2 linked regions of the Prochlorococcus marinus str. GP2 genome follow. The protein of the gene in region 1 interacts with the protein of each later gene in a pairwise test. Links are inferred from orthologs where the notes say so. Each region holds a gene or a part of one and is shown on either strand. Other genes may lie near its edges.

Region 1 (7,344 bases):
GGAAATTTAAGTACAGAGATAATTGAAGTTGCAAAAAATTTTATATTAGATCAAGGACTTCCTATCAATACTTCCCTTAATAGTGAAGAATTATTGAATTTGTTGAAGGAAAATTTATCTAATAAAGACATTGAAGACTTTAGAGGACAATTTTTTGAATCATCAATAAGTACATTGAATCCAAGAAGATTAATAACTCTAGCGCCAACGATAAATAAAAATTCAGATATCAAAACTTTTGTATCAGCTTACTGTCCATTAAGTGATACTCCAGCTATTCAACCTATATGTGGGGATTTAGTTGTTATTAGGGGGGACTCAGCCTCAATATCCAATAAAGGATTAAAAATAATTGATGAATTATTTATTCATGAATTACCTTCATGGTTGTGGTGGAACGGAAGCTTGGATGAATCGCCTGAAATCTTCGAATCTTTTGCTAATTATGGACTAAGGTTAATAATTGATTCTGCTCTTGGATCGCCTAAGAGATGTTTAAAAGTTTTAGATCAATTAAATAATTCAAATAAAGCTATTAATGATTTGAATTGGGTTAGGTTAAAAAATTGGAGAGAATCATTAGCAATGATTTTTGATCCGCCTTCGAGAAGACCAATTTTAGATCATATTACTGATATTGATATTGATATCGCAGGAGATCATATTATTCAAGCTTTGTTTTTGATCTCATGGATTAGCGATAAACTTGGTTGGTCTTTTCTAAGAGTTGATAGGGATACAGAATCAACAAAAATAGAGTTTGAAAGAATTAATGGCGAAATAATTTCTACATCAATTAATCCCTTATCTTTAGGGAATCCAAGTATTCATTTAGGACAAGTAATTGGATTGAGGTTGATTTCAAAAATTAGTGAGGTTCAAAAAAATAATACTTGTGTAATACTTGGCTGTGAATCAGTGGAATGTATGAGACTTGAAGCAGGGGGAATGGCTAATATGGAATTAATAGAACAAGTTGTTCCAAATTCTTTTTTTTCATCAGAGTATGATGTAAGTAAATTATTGGGAAGTAGTAGAGGTAATACTAGTCCTCTTTTTGAAAATTCTATTAAAATAGCTCTTCAAATATTTAATGGTTTTACAAACTAATAAATGCCTTGTGTAATATCTTCTCCTTCAACTGATAGTGGCAAAACTACATTATCGCTTTTGATATCTTGTTGGGCGTTTTCAAAAGGTATAAAGGTACAAACTTTCAAGGTTGGCCCAGATTATCTTGATCAACAACAACTTAGTTCAATTGGCCAACCTATTTGTAGGAATTTAGATATTTTTTTAAGTGGTGAGGATTGGGTTCAAGAAAGTTTTTTAAAACATTCTTTGAAATATGAATTCTCATTAATTGAAGGAGCAATGGGCCTATTTGATGGATTAGGGTCGACGACCTATTCCAGCACAGCAGATATATCTAAACTTCTCAATACCCCAGTAATTTTTATTGTTAATGCGAGAGGTCAAGTAGCTTCTCTTTTGGCTACTGTTCGAGGTTTTAAAAATTTCGATAGTGAGTTGTTAATATCTGGAATTATATTTAATAACGTTAATTCAGATAGACATAAAAAATTAATCAAAGAAGTGTTTAAAAATGAAGACATCGAAATTCTCGGTTTTTTACCATCTGATTCAAAAATAACTTTAAATAAAGCTAATTTAGGTTTGGTATCTCCATTGGACAATAGTAAAGAAATTGATGTTGAATATTTTGCAAATTTTGCCGAACAAAATCTTGATGTGTTTTCTCTTATTAAATTTCTGAAATCTCCTCAAAAGAAAATATTTAATTCTGTCAGTTTTGCAGATTTTAAAATAGACAGAGGTAAACCTATTGCGATTGCAGAAGATAAAATATTTCATTTTCAATACCCTGAAACTAGAGAGTTTTTGGCTGAAATTGGCATACCATTGATTTCATGGAGTATTTATGATGATGAAGAAATACCTAATGAGGCTTCTTCTTTAATTATTCCTGGGGGGTTCCCTGAAAAATATGCTGATCATATAAGTAACTCCATAAAAAGCTTAAATTCGTTAAGGAAATTCCGCAAAAATGGATTTATATATGCAGAGTGTGGAGGGATGATGATTTTAGGAGACTTTATAAAAGATGAAAATGGCAATAATCATAAAATGAGTGGCATCCTACCTTTTAGATCCAAAAAAAGTAAACTCTCAGTAGGTTATCGATACATTGAGGGTTTAAAAGATACTCCGATCATTAAACAAAATCAATTAATTAGAGGACATGAATTTCATTATTGGGAAATTGAAAACAATTTATCTGAACTTGATTTAAGAAAAGCTGAGTATAAGAAGAAACTGCCTTCTCCTTGGAAAATTAAATCTTGGAAAACTAAATACAAAAATGAAGGTTTTTTTGATGAAAAATTACATGCAAGTTGGATTCACTTACATATGCCAAGTTCTCGTGAAGTCGCAAAAAATTTCATAGATGCTACCCAAATTAGCTTTTCAAAGGATTGCTAGTTAACTATAAAATCAAATATTTTGAGAGGAGAACCTAAAAAAAACATTCCAGGCAAAGTGATTAATGGCCCTAAAAAACTTCCCACCATGACCTCAGTTTTTGTGTGGCCCAGGGTTTCTTTTAAAAGTAATTCTGATTGAGGGTCTAGTTTCTTTGATAGTTTATTGATTTCTGCAGCTTGAATCCCAGCTGATTTTCGAACACCACTAGCGTCATACATAACTATTAGTGCTACAGCAACTGATAATGCGAATATTGAGCTATCAAATCCTAATTCATAACCTATACCAGATGCAGCACCAGTTATTAAGGCGGAATGACTCGAAGGCATACCACCTGTCTCGAGCATAATTCCAAATCTTATCTCGCCAGTTGAAAAAAAATTGAATAAAATTTTGAAAAATTGAGCTACTAAACAGGATAATAAACTCCAGAAAAGTACTGAATTATTAAAAAAGGAAAAAAACTCAGACATAAATTTTTATTAACTGTCTCTATTTGTAATAAAGTCGGCTAAGGATATTAAATACTTTGCATCTACACCCCAAGGTTCAATTGCTTTTTTTGCTTTTTCAACTAAATCAAACGCTCTTTTCTTTGACTCCTCCATTCCAAGTAGTTTAGGGTAAGTAGTCTTGTCAGCTAAAAGATCTTTCCCTGCAGTTTTACCAAGCTTTTCACTGCTGGAAGTTAAATCAAGAATATCATCTATTATTTGGAAGGCTAAACCAATTCCCTCTGCGTATGTTGTTAGGGCTTGTAATAATTTTTCGTTAGCGCCTGCTATCATCGCGCCTGTTCTTACGCAAGCCTTTAATAAAGCTCCAGTCTTATGAAGATGAATATATTCGAGAGTTTCAAGGTCAACTTCTTTGCCTTCGCATTCCAAATCAACAACTTGTCCCCCGACTAGGCCTGGTGCACCAGCAACTAGTGATAATTCGCCTACTACATTCAATAATCTATTTGGATCGACTCCAGGGCTTCTTAAAGAGACCATTTCAAAGGCCCTGGTTAATAAAGCATCACCTGCAAGAATAGCTATTGCATCTCCATATACTTTATGATTTGTCGGCCTACCTCTCCTCAAGTCATCGTTATCCATAGCGGGCAGATCATCATGAATCAAGGACATTGTATGGATCATTTCTATTGCTACTGCAGTTGGAACAGCAAGAGAGGGTTCTCCACCAGCTAGTGAGCAAGATGCTAAACATAAAATTGGACGTATTCTTTTCCCTCCTGCTAAAAGGGAATATCTCATTGATTCCCTAAGTATTTCTGGATTTTCAGGACCTAGAGAGAAATCAAGTGCTTCTTCTACTAACTTTTTCGTGCTTTTAAGATATTTTTCAAAATCAGAAATACTATTTATAACTTCAGTCATTTTATCCCTTTAGTAAAAAATTTTTTCATCGTGGAGTTTATGGCAAAAGGTCATTAAGAGTTGATGATAAACCAAATTGTTTTTGCCAGCTAAAAATAGTATTTACAAGTAACATTGTTACTGTCATTGGCCCAACACCTCCTGGTACAGGTGTGTAAGCAAATACTTTAGAAATGACATCTTCTAATAATACATCGCCACATAATCTGGTTTGATTTTTATCGGAACTTTTTAATCTATGTATTCCAACATCAATAATTACTGCTCCTTCTTTCACAAAACTCGAATCTACAAGATTAGGTTTTCCTGCAGCCGCAATAAGAATGTCGGCTTCCTTACAAACTTTATTCAAATTTGAAGTTTTTGAATGAGTCATTGTTACCGTGCCATTTAGATTCAACAACATAAGCGATAGGGGTTTCCCAACAAGCAAACTTCTTCCGATGACAACAATTTTCTTACCTTCAATTGTAATATTATGGGATCTTAATAAATTAATAATTCCTGCTGGTGTGCATGATCTCATCGCAGGCTCATTTTTCACTAATTTGCCGATGTTTATCTCATTTAACCCATCTACATCTTTGCTTGGATTGATATAACTTATTAGTCGTTGCTCATCAAACTTCTCTGGGATGGGGAGTTGAAGCAACATTCCATCAATATCCTTATCAAAGTTTAGTTTTTTTATCAATTGTTCAACCTCTTTTTGATCTACATTATCTTTAAGATGAAAAATGAAGCTCTTTATCCCAACCCTTGAACATGCTTTTTCCTTATTGTTTACATAAACACCACTCGCGGGATCTTCACCTATTCTTATAACTGCTAAACCAGGAGCTCTTTTTGCATTTTTTTTATTACCAGAAATATAGTTATTCAATCTTTCCTCAATTTCAAGAGATAATTTTTTACCGTCTAATTTTAATGACATTTTGAAAAAATTCTTCTTTTTATATCTAGCATGCCTATAATTTTAAAACTATTCAAATAGATTATTTATAATCTGTGCAAAACATTACAACGTCCGTAAGAAAATTGTTTTATCTGTGGAAAAGGAGTCAAGTTCCACTTAAGAATCCAACAAGAATTTCAAAGATTGATAATCTCATAATTTTTTTAATATGCATTTTAATTTCAATAATTTCTTCTTATAAATTACTTCTTATTTCTCCTCTAAGTATCTCAGATATTTTTTCTTGGCTTTTGACATTTACTGAAGCACTTATTAGCTCCTGGATTTTGATATTAGTTTCTAAAAAAGAGAATCCTACAATTTCTTCAATACAGATCATCTTAGTCATTACTCTTCTTTTGGCAGTGCAAGCTGCAAAATTAGTCTTAGTTTCAACCATAAGTCCATTATCTTTGATAATTCCACCAGCATTAATAATATCTCAAGGATTGGGAAGCATAACGGCTTTAACTTGGGTATCAATAGCAAGTTTTATTTGGCCTGAACCACAAGTTGCTATTAATAATAATTTATTTTTTATTTTATTAGTTTGCGCTTCTGTAGTATCAGTACTTGGAGGAAGAATAAGAAGTAGAGCACAGTTACTTCAACTATCAATTTTTCTTCCCATAGGATCATTCTTTAGTCAATGGATATTAATAGGTGAAGATAAAATATCTCTTATTGAAAAGCAAGAATTTGTTTTTGCAAATGGCGAAATATTTTCAGATTCTTTGTTATTGGCAATAGTAATGCTTTTTACTATTTTATTTATTCCAATTTTTGAGTCAATATTTGGACTATTAACTAAAGCTAGATTACTAGAATTGGCTGATAAAGAGAAACCTCTCATAAGAAGATTGTCTATAGAAGCTCCTGGTACTTTTGAACATACCTTACTTATATGTGGTTTAGCAGAAGAAGCAACAAGAATGATTGGTGGTGATGTTGATCTAGTTAAAACTGGAGCACTATATCATGATGTTGGTAAATTACATGCCCCTAATTGGTTTATTGAAAATCAAGATGGTGCAAATAATCCACATGATGAAATAGATGATCCTTTAAGAAGTGCAGAGGTATTACAGGCACATGTTGATGAAGGTTTAAGGTATGCAAGAAAAAATAGACTACCAAAACCAATAGTTAATTTTATTCCAGAACATCAAGGTACTCTTAAAATGGGTTATTTTTTTCATAAGGCTAAAGAAAAAAATATGAAGATTAATGAAAATGATTTTAGATACAATGGTCCTGTTCCTCAGTCAAAAGAAACAGCTATTTTAATGCTAGCTGATGGATGTGAAGCAGCATTAAGAGCTATGGATATTAGTGCATCTGATAGCGAAGCTTTAGAAATAATATCTAAAATTATTTTTTCTAGACAAAAAGATGGTCAATTAGATCATAGTAATTTATCTAAGGGAGAAATTTTTTTAATAAAAAGGGCATTCTTAAATGTATGGAAAAGAATTAGACATAGAAGAATTCAATATCCAACTACTAATAATAATACTTTTTCTTAATTTTTAATTTATAGCCTAATACTTCTTCGATGTTTTGGATTACACCAATATAGAAGAGCTAACGTACTCAATAATGTTATTAAAAGAGTAAACCCACCAATACCAAAAATGTCTTGAAGAGTTATGAGCCTCACTACTGAATAAGGGCCCGTACCAGAAATTACCATTGATAGAGATACTAGAGTTAAAGTTACTCCCCATTTTCTCTCTGCAAGAAGAGCTGCTGAAGAAACTATTCCAACGATCGCAGCAGGCCATCCGAGACTTATAGCAAGAGTTATATTTGCGACTTTTAGTGGAGGTCCATAACTTATTATTAATGCGATTATCGGAAGTGCAATTATATTGCTGATCAATCCAACCCACGAAAGTGCCCAATATCCTAGTAGCCTTTCTCTCATTATTTACTACTTTAACTATTTATTAAATCTACAGTATTAAGAGGCTATTTTTAGTTCTACTTAATAATCCTAAGAAATTATTCAATTTGCGGGATTAGATAGGGATGTTTTCTCGGAGTTTTCTAAAGTATCAAATTGTGGGTGAATTGAATTTTTTTTCTCAGAAAATATAAGCCTATTTAAAGCATTAACATAAGCATTAGCCGCAGCAACTACAACATCCGTGTCAGCAGAGTGGCCAGAATATATCTTGTTATTCCTTCTTATTCTTATTGTTACTTCGCCCAAAGCATCAATACCTTCAGTTACCGACTTTACAGAAAATTCAATTAATTCATTAGGAACTTTAGCTAATTTATTTAAAGCCTCGCACACAGCATCAACAGGTCCAGTACCTATTGATACAGAAGTATTCTCAGTATGATCTTCCGTGTTTAAAAGCGTGATGGTGGCTGTAGGTTTAGATGCATTGCCACAACTTACTTGTACAAGACTTAATTGAAATTTTGCTTCTGGAAGCTGTACTTGTTCACTTACAATTGCTTCTAAATCTCTATCAGTAATTTCTC
Region 2 (5,763 bases), on another replicon or contig:
GAAAAGATTATATTTCCTTTACAGATAAAAAATGGGACTGGAGGTATCAATTTAATAAGGACGGATCGCCTGATATTAATAATCCTTCTTTATACGAACTACTACCTTCTGGGGAGATTAAAACACATTTTTGTGAAACAGAAGATAATAGGCCAAACTTATAATTTCAAACTAATGTTATAGATTATTTAACTTCTAAGCTTCTTTGTAAATATGAACAATCCAAATATCCAAAAGAGTATTTCAAGCTATGTAAAACTTGAAGATTACAAGATTTTTGATTATGAAATTCCAGAAATTTTTTTGGACTTCGTAATTATGAAAAATGCTGTAAATGTTACAACCAAATTAAAATTGGTAAAAATAAATAAGAATACCAGAAATCTAATTCTTGATGGTACGGATATATTAATAAAAAAAATATTTATAGATGACTCATTACTAGAAGAGGAATACTACAAACAGCAAAAAAATAACCTAAAAATTAAAAATATAAATAAAGAAAATTTTTTATTAACAATAGAAGGGGTAATTAAACCAAAAGAAAATACATCCCTTTTAGGAATGTATGAGAGTAATGGAATTATAACTACTCAATGTGAGGCAGAGGGATTTAGAAGAATAAGTTTTCACTCTGATAGGCCTGATATTCTAAGCAAATACACTGTGAGAATTGAGTCCGACAAGAATGATTATCCTGTTTTACTTTCAAATGGTAACATCGTAAAAGAAAATGATCTTACAAATAATCGACATGAAATAATTTGGGAAGACCCATATCCGAAACCTTCATATCTATTTGCATTAGTAGCGGGCAAACTTAATTGTGTAAAAGATAATTTCATAACAAAATCGAATAAAAAAGTAAAAATAAATATTTACGTTGAGTATGGTGATGAAAAATATGTCCAACATGCAATAAGTTCCTTACAGAAATCCATGAGATGGGACGAAGATAAATATAACCTTGAATACGATTTGTCATTGTTCAATATAGTTGCAATCAGGCACTTTAATATGGGAGCAATGGAAAATAAAAGTCTCAATATTTTCAACTCAAAACTAATACTCGCTAATTCTGAAACAACAACTGATGAGGAATTAGAGAGAATAGAGGGTGTGATCGCCCATGAATACTTCCATAATTGGACGGGTAATAGAGTGACTTGTAGAGATTGGTTTCAATTATCTCTTAAAGAGGGTTTAACAGTCTTCAGAGATCAACAGTTCACAGCAGACCTTCATAATCATGAAATCAAGAGACTTGAGGATGCAAAATTTCTTAGAAGAAATCAATTTAGAGAGGATTCTGGTCCAACATCGCATCCTGTAATGCCAGAAAGATACCAAGAAATAGACAATTTCTATACGACCACGATATACGAAAAAGGATCAGAAATAATTAGAATGCTTAACAAGCTTGTAAAAGATGAAAATTTCTATAAAGGATTTAGTAATTACATCTCAACATATGATGGGAAGGCAGCAACAATAGACCAATTTGTCGATAAAATTTTAGAGCTTAATAAGGAAATTGATCCTGAAGAATTTAAAGTCTGGTACAAGCAAAATGGCACACCAAAAGTTAAATTCAAGAGAATCTGGCATCAAACAGACGAAAAACTCACAATTGAAGCCTCCCAAAGTAATCCAATAAAGAAGAACCCCTATAATGATTTACCTCTAATAATTCCTATAAATCTGGCTATATTTTTCGGAGACAATAAAAGAATAGAAAAAACAGTTGTTTTAAAAACAAAAAAACAAGAATTTATTTTTAGGAATGTTAGATCTCACCTCCATATCCCTTTAGTGACTTATTTTCGCGAATTCTCTTCACCAGTTGAGTGGGAATCTGACACTACCTTGGATGAAAAATTTTTAATCTTAAAATATGAAAAAGATTTTTTTACACTATCTAATACTGTAAGAGAATTATTCAAAAAAATAATTTTGTGTAGATTAGATGAAAAGCCAGATCATAAAGTTGAAAATAAATTAATAAGCACTTTAATATCATTTATAAAAAATAAAGATATAAATTTGTATCTCTTATCAGAATTACTAAGTATTCCGACATTTGCTGAAATTGAATCAGAGATGGAAAATATAGATCCTCTAAAGATATATAAAACTATTGACGAATTAAATCATTTATTCGGTACCAAGTTAAAAGAAGTATTATATTTTAAGCTTCAAGAAATAGAGAAAAATCTAGATAAAGTTTGGCCAGAAGGTAAAAATGAAAGAAAACTAATCGAAACAATTTGGAAACTACTGTTGCACGGTAATGATGAGGAAATTAAATGCAAAATAATTAATTATGTCGATAGTAATTCGATGACGCTAGCAAAATCTGCATTGAATTCTTTCAGTAGGATTAATTGTCCTGAAAGAAAAATTATTTCAAATATTTTCTTCAATAAATGGAAAAATAATAGTGTCGTTTTGGATAGTTGGTTCTCATTCAATGCATCTATAGAAATTGATGAGAAAACAAACAGCATTGAAAGATTATTTGAAAATAAGTTTTTTGATTCAAAATCACCAAACACTTTAAGAGCTATATTAAATACTTTCGTAACAAGAAATAGTAATTTTCATGCAATGGATGGTTCTGGTTATAAATATATTGCAAAAAAGATAATTGACTTTGATAAATTAAATCCAATCGTAATTTCCCGATTTGTGAAAGTATTTAGCAGATACAATTATTATTCAGAACCTTACAAAAATAATATGGTAGAAGCAATAAAGCAGATTAAAAAAAATAAACTATCAACAAATACTAAAGAAGTATTAGATGCAATAATAGAGTGATTAATTGATGTTATTTAACTAAATATAATAATAACAATTGTAAATATTAGAAATAAAATAAATACAAGATACTTATTAATAAAAATATAATCAAATACATTTTTATTATTATCTTTATTCCACTTTTTATTTACATATTCCTTAGTTATAAATTTATTAGGTCTGCCACAATATAAACATGTTGGGGAAGTTTTTAAAATTAAATTTTTACATTGGGGGCACTTTTTTGTTTCCATAATTTAATCTTACTGAATAAAATTGAAATCAGAAACAATAAATAAAATAAGTAATTTTAATTTATTTATTATATTTTTAATAATTAAATATCATTGCAAAAAAAAATTTGATTCTAACTATTTAAAAAAATTCAATATAATAAAAAATTATTATTTAGTTTGAAATGTTTGCTATTGCACTTGGAATGTCCCCTGTAGAAAAAATCATAGTTGCAATATCTGCTTCAATTTTTATAATCGCCTTTACATGGGTCTCGATTAAGGGAGATTTGAGAAAACTTGCTAATGAACTTATTGAAGATAATGAAAATAATCAGGATAATTAAAAAAATCATTTAACCTACTTTTCATGCAAACTAGGATAATCAATAATATGTCTAATTTCTTTTAGAGAAGATCCATAGATTTTTTCACCATTTAAGTGTACACCAATCCATTTTTCCTTTTGATTAAAAAAATTACTCATAGTAGTATCCCTCTCGAGATAATCTTTATTATCCCAATTTAAAGTTATGTCCCAACCTTTATAATTTTCTATCATTTCGAAATAAAAAACATACTTAAATGATACCTAAAGAGACATAGAATAAAAACAAAGGAAATAAGTATTTTTTTCGTTATTTTTATTTAATATTTATGAAGTACTTACTTTTATTTTAAGAGCAGCTTCATCTGCATTTTTTCTAGCCAAATTAAGGTCAGAATTTGATGAGAGAACAACACCCATTCTTCTGCCTTTTCTGGAAAGTGGTTTGCCAAAAATAAGAACTTTAGTCTTTTCAAATTCTAATGCTTCATTAAGACCTTCATAAATAGGATTTAGATACTCTTGATTAGATAGTATAACTCTGGTTGCAGAGGGTTCTATTAGATCTATACGAGGTATTGGTAAATTCAAAAAAGCCCTTAAATGTAATTCAAATTCATTAATATTTTGACTAACTAATGTAACCATACCAGTGTCGTGTGGTCTTGGGGATAATTCTGAAAATATAACCTCACTTCCTTTTATAAAAAACTCTACTCCGTATAATCCAGCTCCATTAAGATTATTTAATATTCTACTTGTCACTCTCTTAGCTTCAATAATTAAGGACTCCTTGATTTCTATAGGTTGCCAACTGCATTGATAGTCTCCATTAGATTGAAGATGTCCAATTGGTAAACAAAAAATATTTTCACCATTTTCTTTTCTTACAGTTAAAAGAGTAAACTCAAAATCAAAATTAATAAATTCTTCAATAATTACTCCTTTAACCTTCCCTCTTGAATTTGCTTGTGCCTGTTTCCAAGCATTTTGTAAATCATGTTTTGTTTCAACCAAACTCTGTCCCTTTCCTGAAGAGCTCATTAAAGGCTTAAGCAAAAGTGGGAATCCAATTTCATCAGCTTTTTTTTCTAAATCATCAAATTCAAAAATATAATCAAACTTTGCAGTTTTTATTTTTAAATCTCTAGAGGCTAAGTCTCTAATTTTATCTCTATTCATTGTAATTTCTACAGTTCTGGCGTTGGGAACAATATTGATTCCCTCATCCTCTAGTTCTTTTAGGGCTTCAATTGAGAGTGCCTCTATTTCTGGCACAACATAATCAGGCTTAAATTCATTTATAACATTTTTTAAAATAATTTTATCTCTCATATCAATTACTCTTGAATAATCAGCGACTTGCATTGCAGGTGCATTTTCATATTGATCAATTGCAATAACTTCTAATCCTAATCTTTTAGATTCTATTACTAATTCTTTTCCGAGCTCGCCACTACCAAGCAATAAAATTCTTTTTTTAGAAAAAATTGAATCTTTCATATTTATTAAATTTATTCGTCTTCACCAGAAGGATGTGATGATGAATCATTTGTAATTTTTTTATCTTTAGAAAAACTAAATAAAAATTTTCTACCAAACCAATTTTGACTTCGCATGCTATTAGTTATTGATCTTGAAACTGCGCCTAAAAAAAAGAGTCCAATCATTGCCCAAATAATTCTCTCAAAAGCGATTGCAGGTGAAAAACCTTGACCGGAATTAATAATTTCAGTAAGTGGGTCTAAAGGGTCCAAATTTAAATTGAATAATAATATTAATTATAAAGGGTTAAAGAAATGAAAAATTAAAACTTACAAAAGAAATAACCGAAACCATCAGATAATTTAAACACAAAAAAAGATTTACAATGCTATCTTCAAAGGGTAATTTTTTTTTAGTCATGCAAGTAGACGTAAAAAATACCACTGTTCTTTCCTCTGACGGGTCATCTATAAAACTTGGTGAATACTCAGGTAAAGTAATTTTAGTTGTTAATGTAGCTAGTTATTGCGGAAATACTGCTCAGTATGAAGATCTCCAAAAGCTACATGATTTATATTCAAGCAAAGGCCTAAGTATACTTGCATTCCCTTGTAATGATTTTGGGAAACAAGAACCCGGCTCTCTTTCAGAAATAAAAGAGTTTTGCACTACAAAATATGGCGTTAAGTTTGAAATCTATGAAAAAGTTCATGCCAAAGGCAACACTACAGAACCATATACGACACTTAACAAAGTTGAACCTGAAGGAGATGTTGAATGGAATTTTGAAAAGTTTCTGATAGGAAAAGATAGTAAAGTAATTGCAAGATTCAAACCAGGTGTTAAACCGTTTGACGAAAACTTAATCGCAGCTATCGAAGTAGCTTTAGATTCATAAAAACCTTCTTATAACTA

Evidence for each region.
Region 2: the proteins of crtE (region 1) and purT interact in binary tests that used the Escherichia coli proteins (3 or more experiments, as listed by UniProt). The link is inferred for Prochlorococcus marinus str. GP2 from one-to-one orthologs.

What each region holds. Positions count from the first base shown.
Region 1 is NZ_JNAH01000005.1:48,976-56,319, forward strand. Bases 1,943-4,800 are described here. They hold crtE (geranylgeranyl diphosphate synthase CrtE), read right to left. Parts: upstream 3,894-4,800; coding sequence 2,991-3,893; downstream 1,943-2,990. Other genes in these bases: EU91_RS03485 (cobyrinate a,c-diamide synthase), read left to right, coding at 1,943-2,505; EU91_RS03480 (divergent PAP2 family protein), read right to left, coding at 2,502-2,981; folD (bifunctional methylenetetrahydrofolate dehydrogenase/methenyltetrahydrofolate cyclohydrolase FolD), read right to left, coding at 3,931-4,800. In the rest of the region: EU91_RS03490 (glucose-6-phosphate dehydrogenase assembly protein OpcA), read left to right, coding at 1-1,110; more of EU91_RS03485, read left to right, coding at 1,114-1,942; more of folD, read right to left, coding at 4,801-4,827; EU91_RS03465 (HDIG domain-containing metalloprotein), read left to right, coding at 4,902-6,374; EU91_RS03460 (hypothetical protein), read right to left, coding at 6,383-6,775; EU91_RS03455 (2-isopropylmalate synthase), read right to left, coding at 6,857-7,344.
Region 2 is NZ_JNAH01000004.1:309,925-315,687, forward strand. The notes cover bases 2,779-5,763. They hold purT (formate-dependent phosphoribosylglycinamide formyltransferase), read right to left. Parts: upstream 4,867-5,763; coding sequence 3,691-4,866; downstream 2,779-3,690. Other genes in these bases: pepN (aminopeptidase N), read left to right, coding at 2,779-2,820; EU91_RS03735 (hypothetical protein), read left to right, coding at 3,221-3,382; EU91_RS03730 (hypothetical protein), read right to left, coding at 3,397-3,597; EU91_RS03720 (hypothetical protein), read right to left, coding at 4,878-5,120; EU91_RS03715 (glutathione peroxidase), read left to right, coding at 5,267-5,746. Outside these bases: EU91_RS03745 (hypothetical protein), read left to right, coding at 1-164; more of pepN, read left to right, coding at 214-2,778. UniProt on the Escherichia coli protein: Involved in the de novo purine biosynthesis. Catalyzes the transfer of formate to 5-phospho-ribosyl-glycinamide (GAR), producing 5-phospho-ribosyl-N-formylglycinamide (FGAR). Formate is provided by PurU via hydrolysis of 10-formyl-tetrahydrofolate.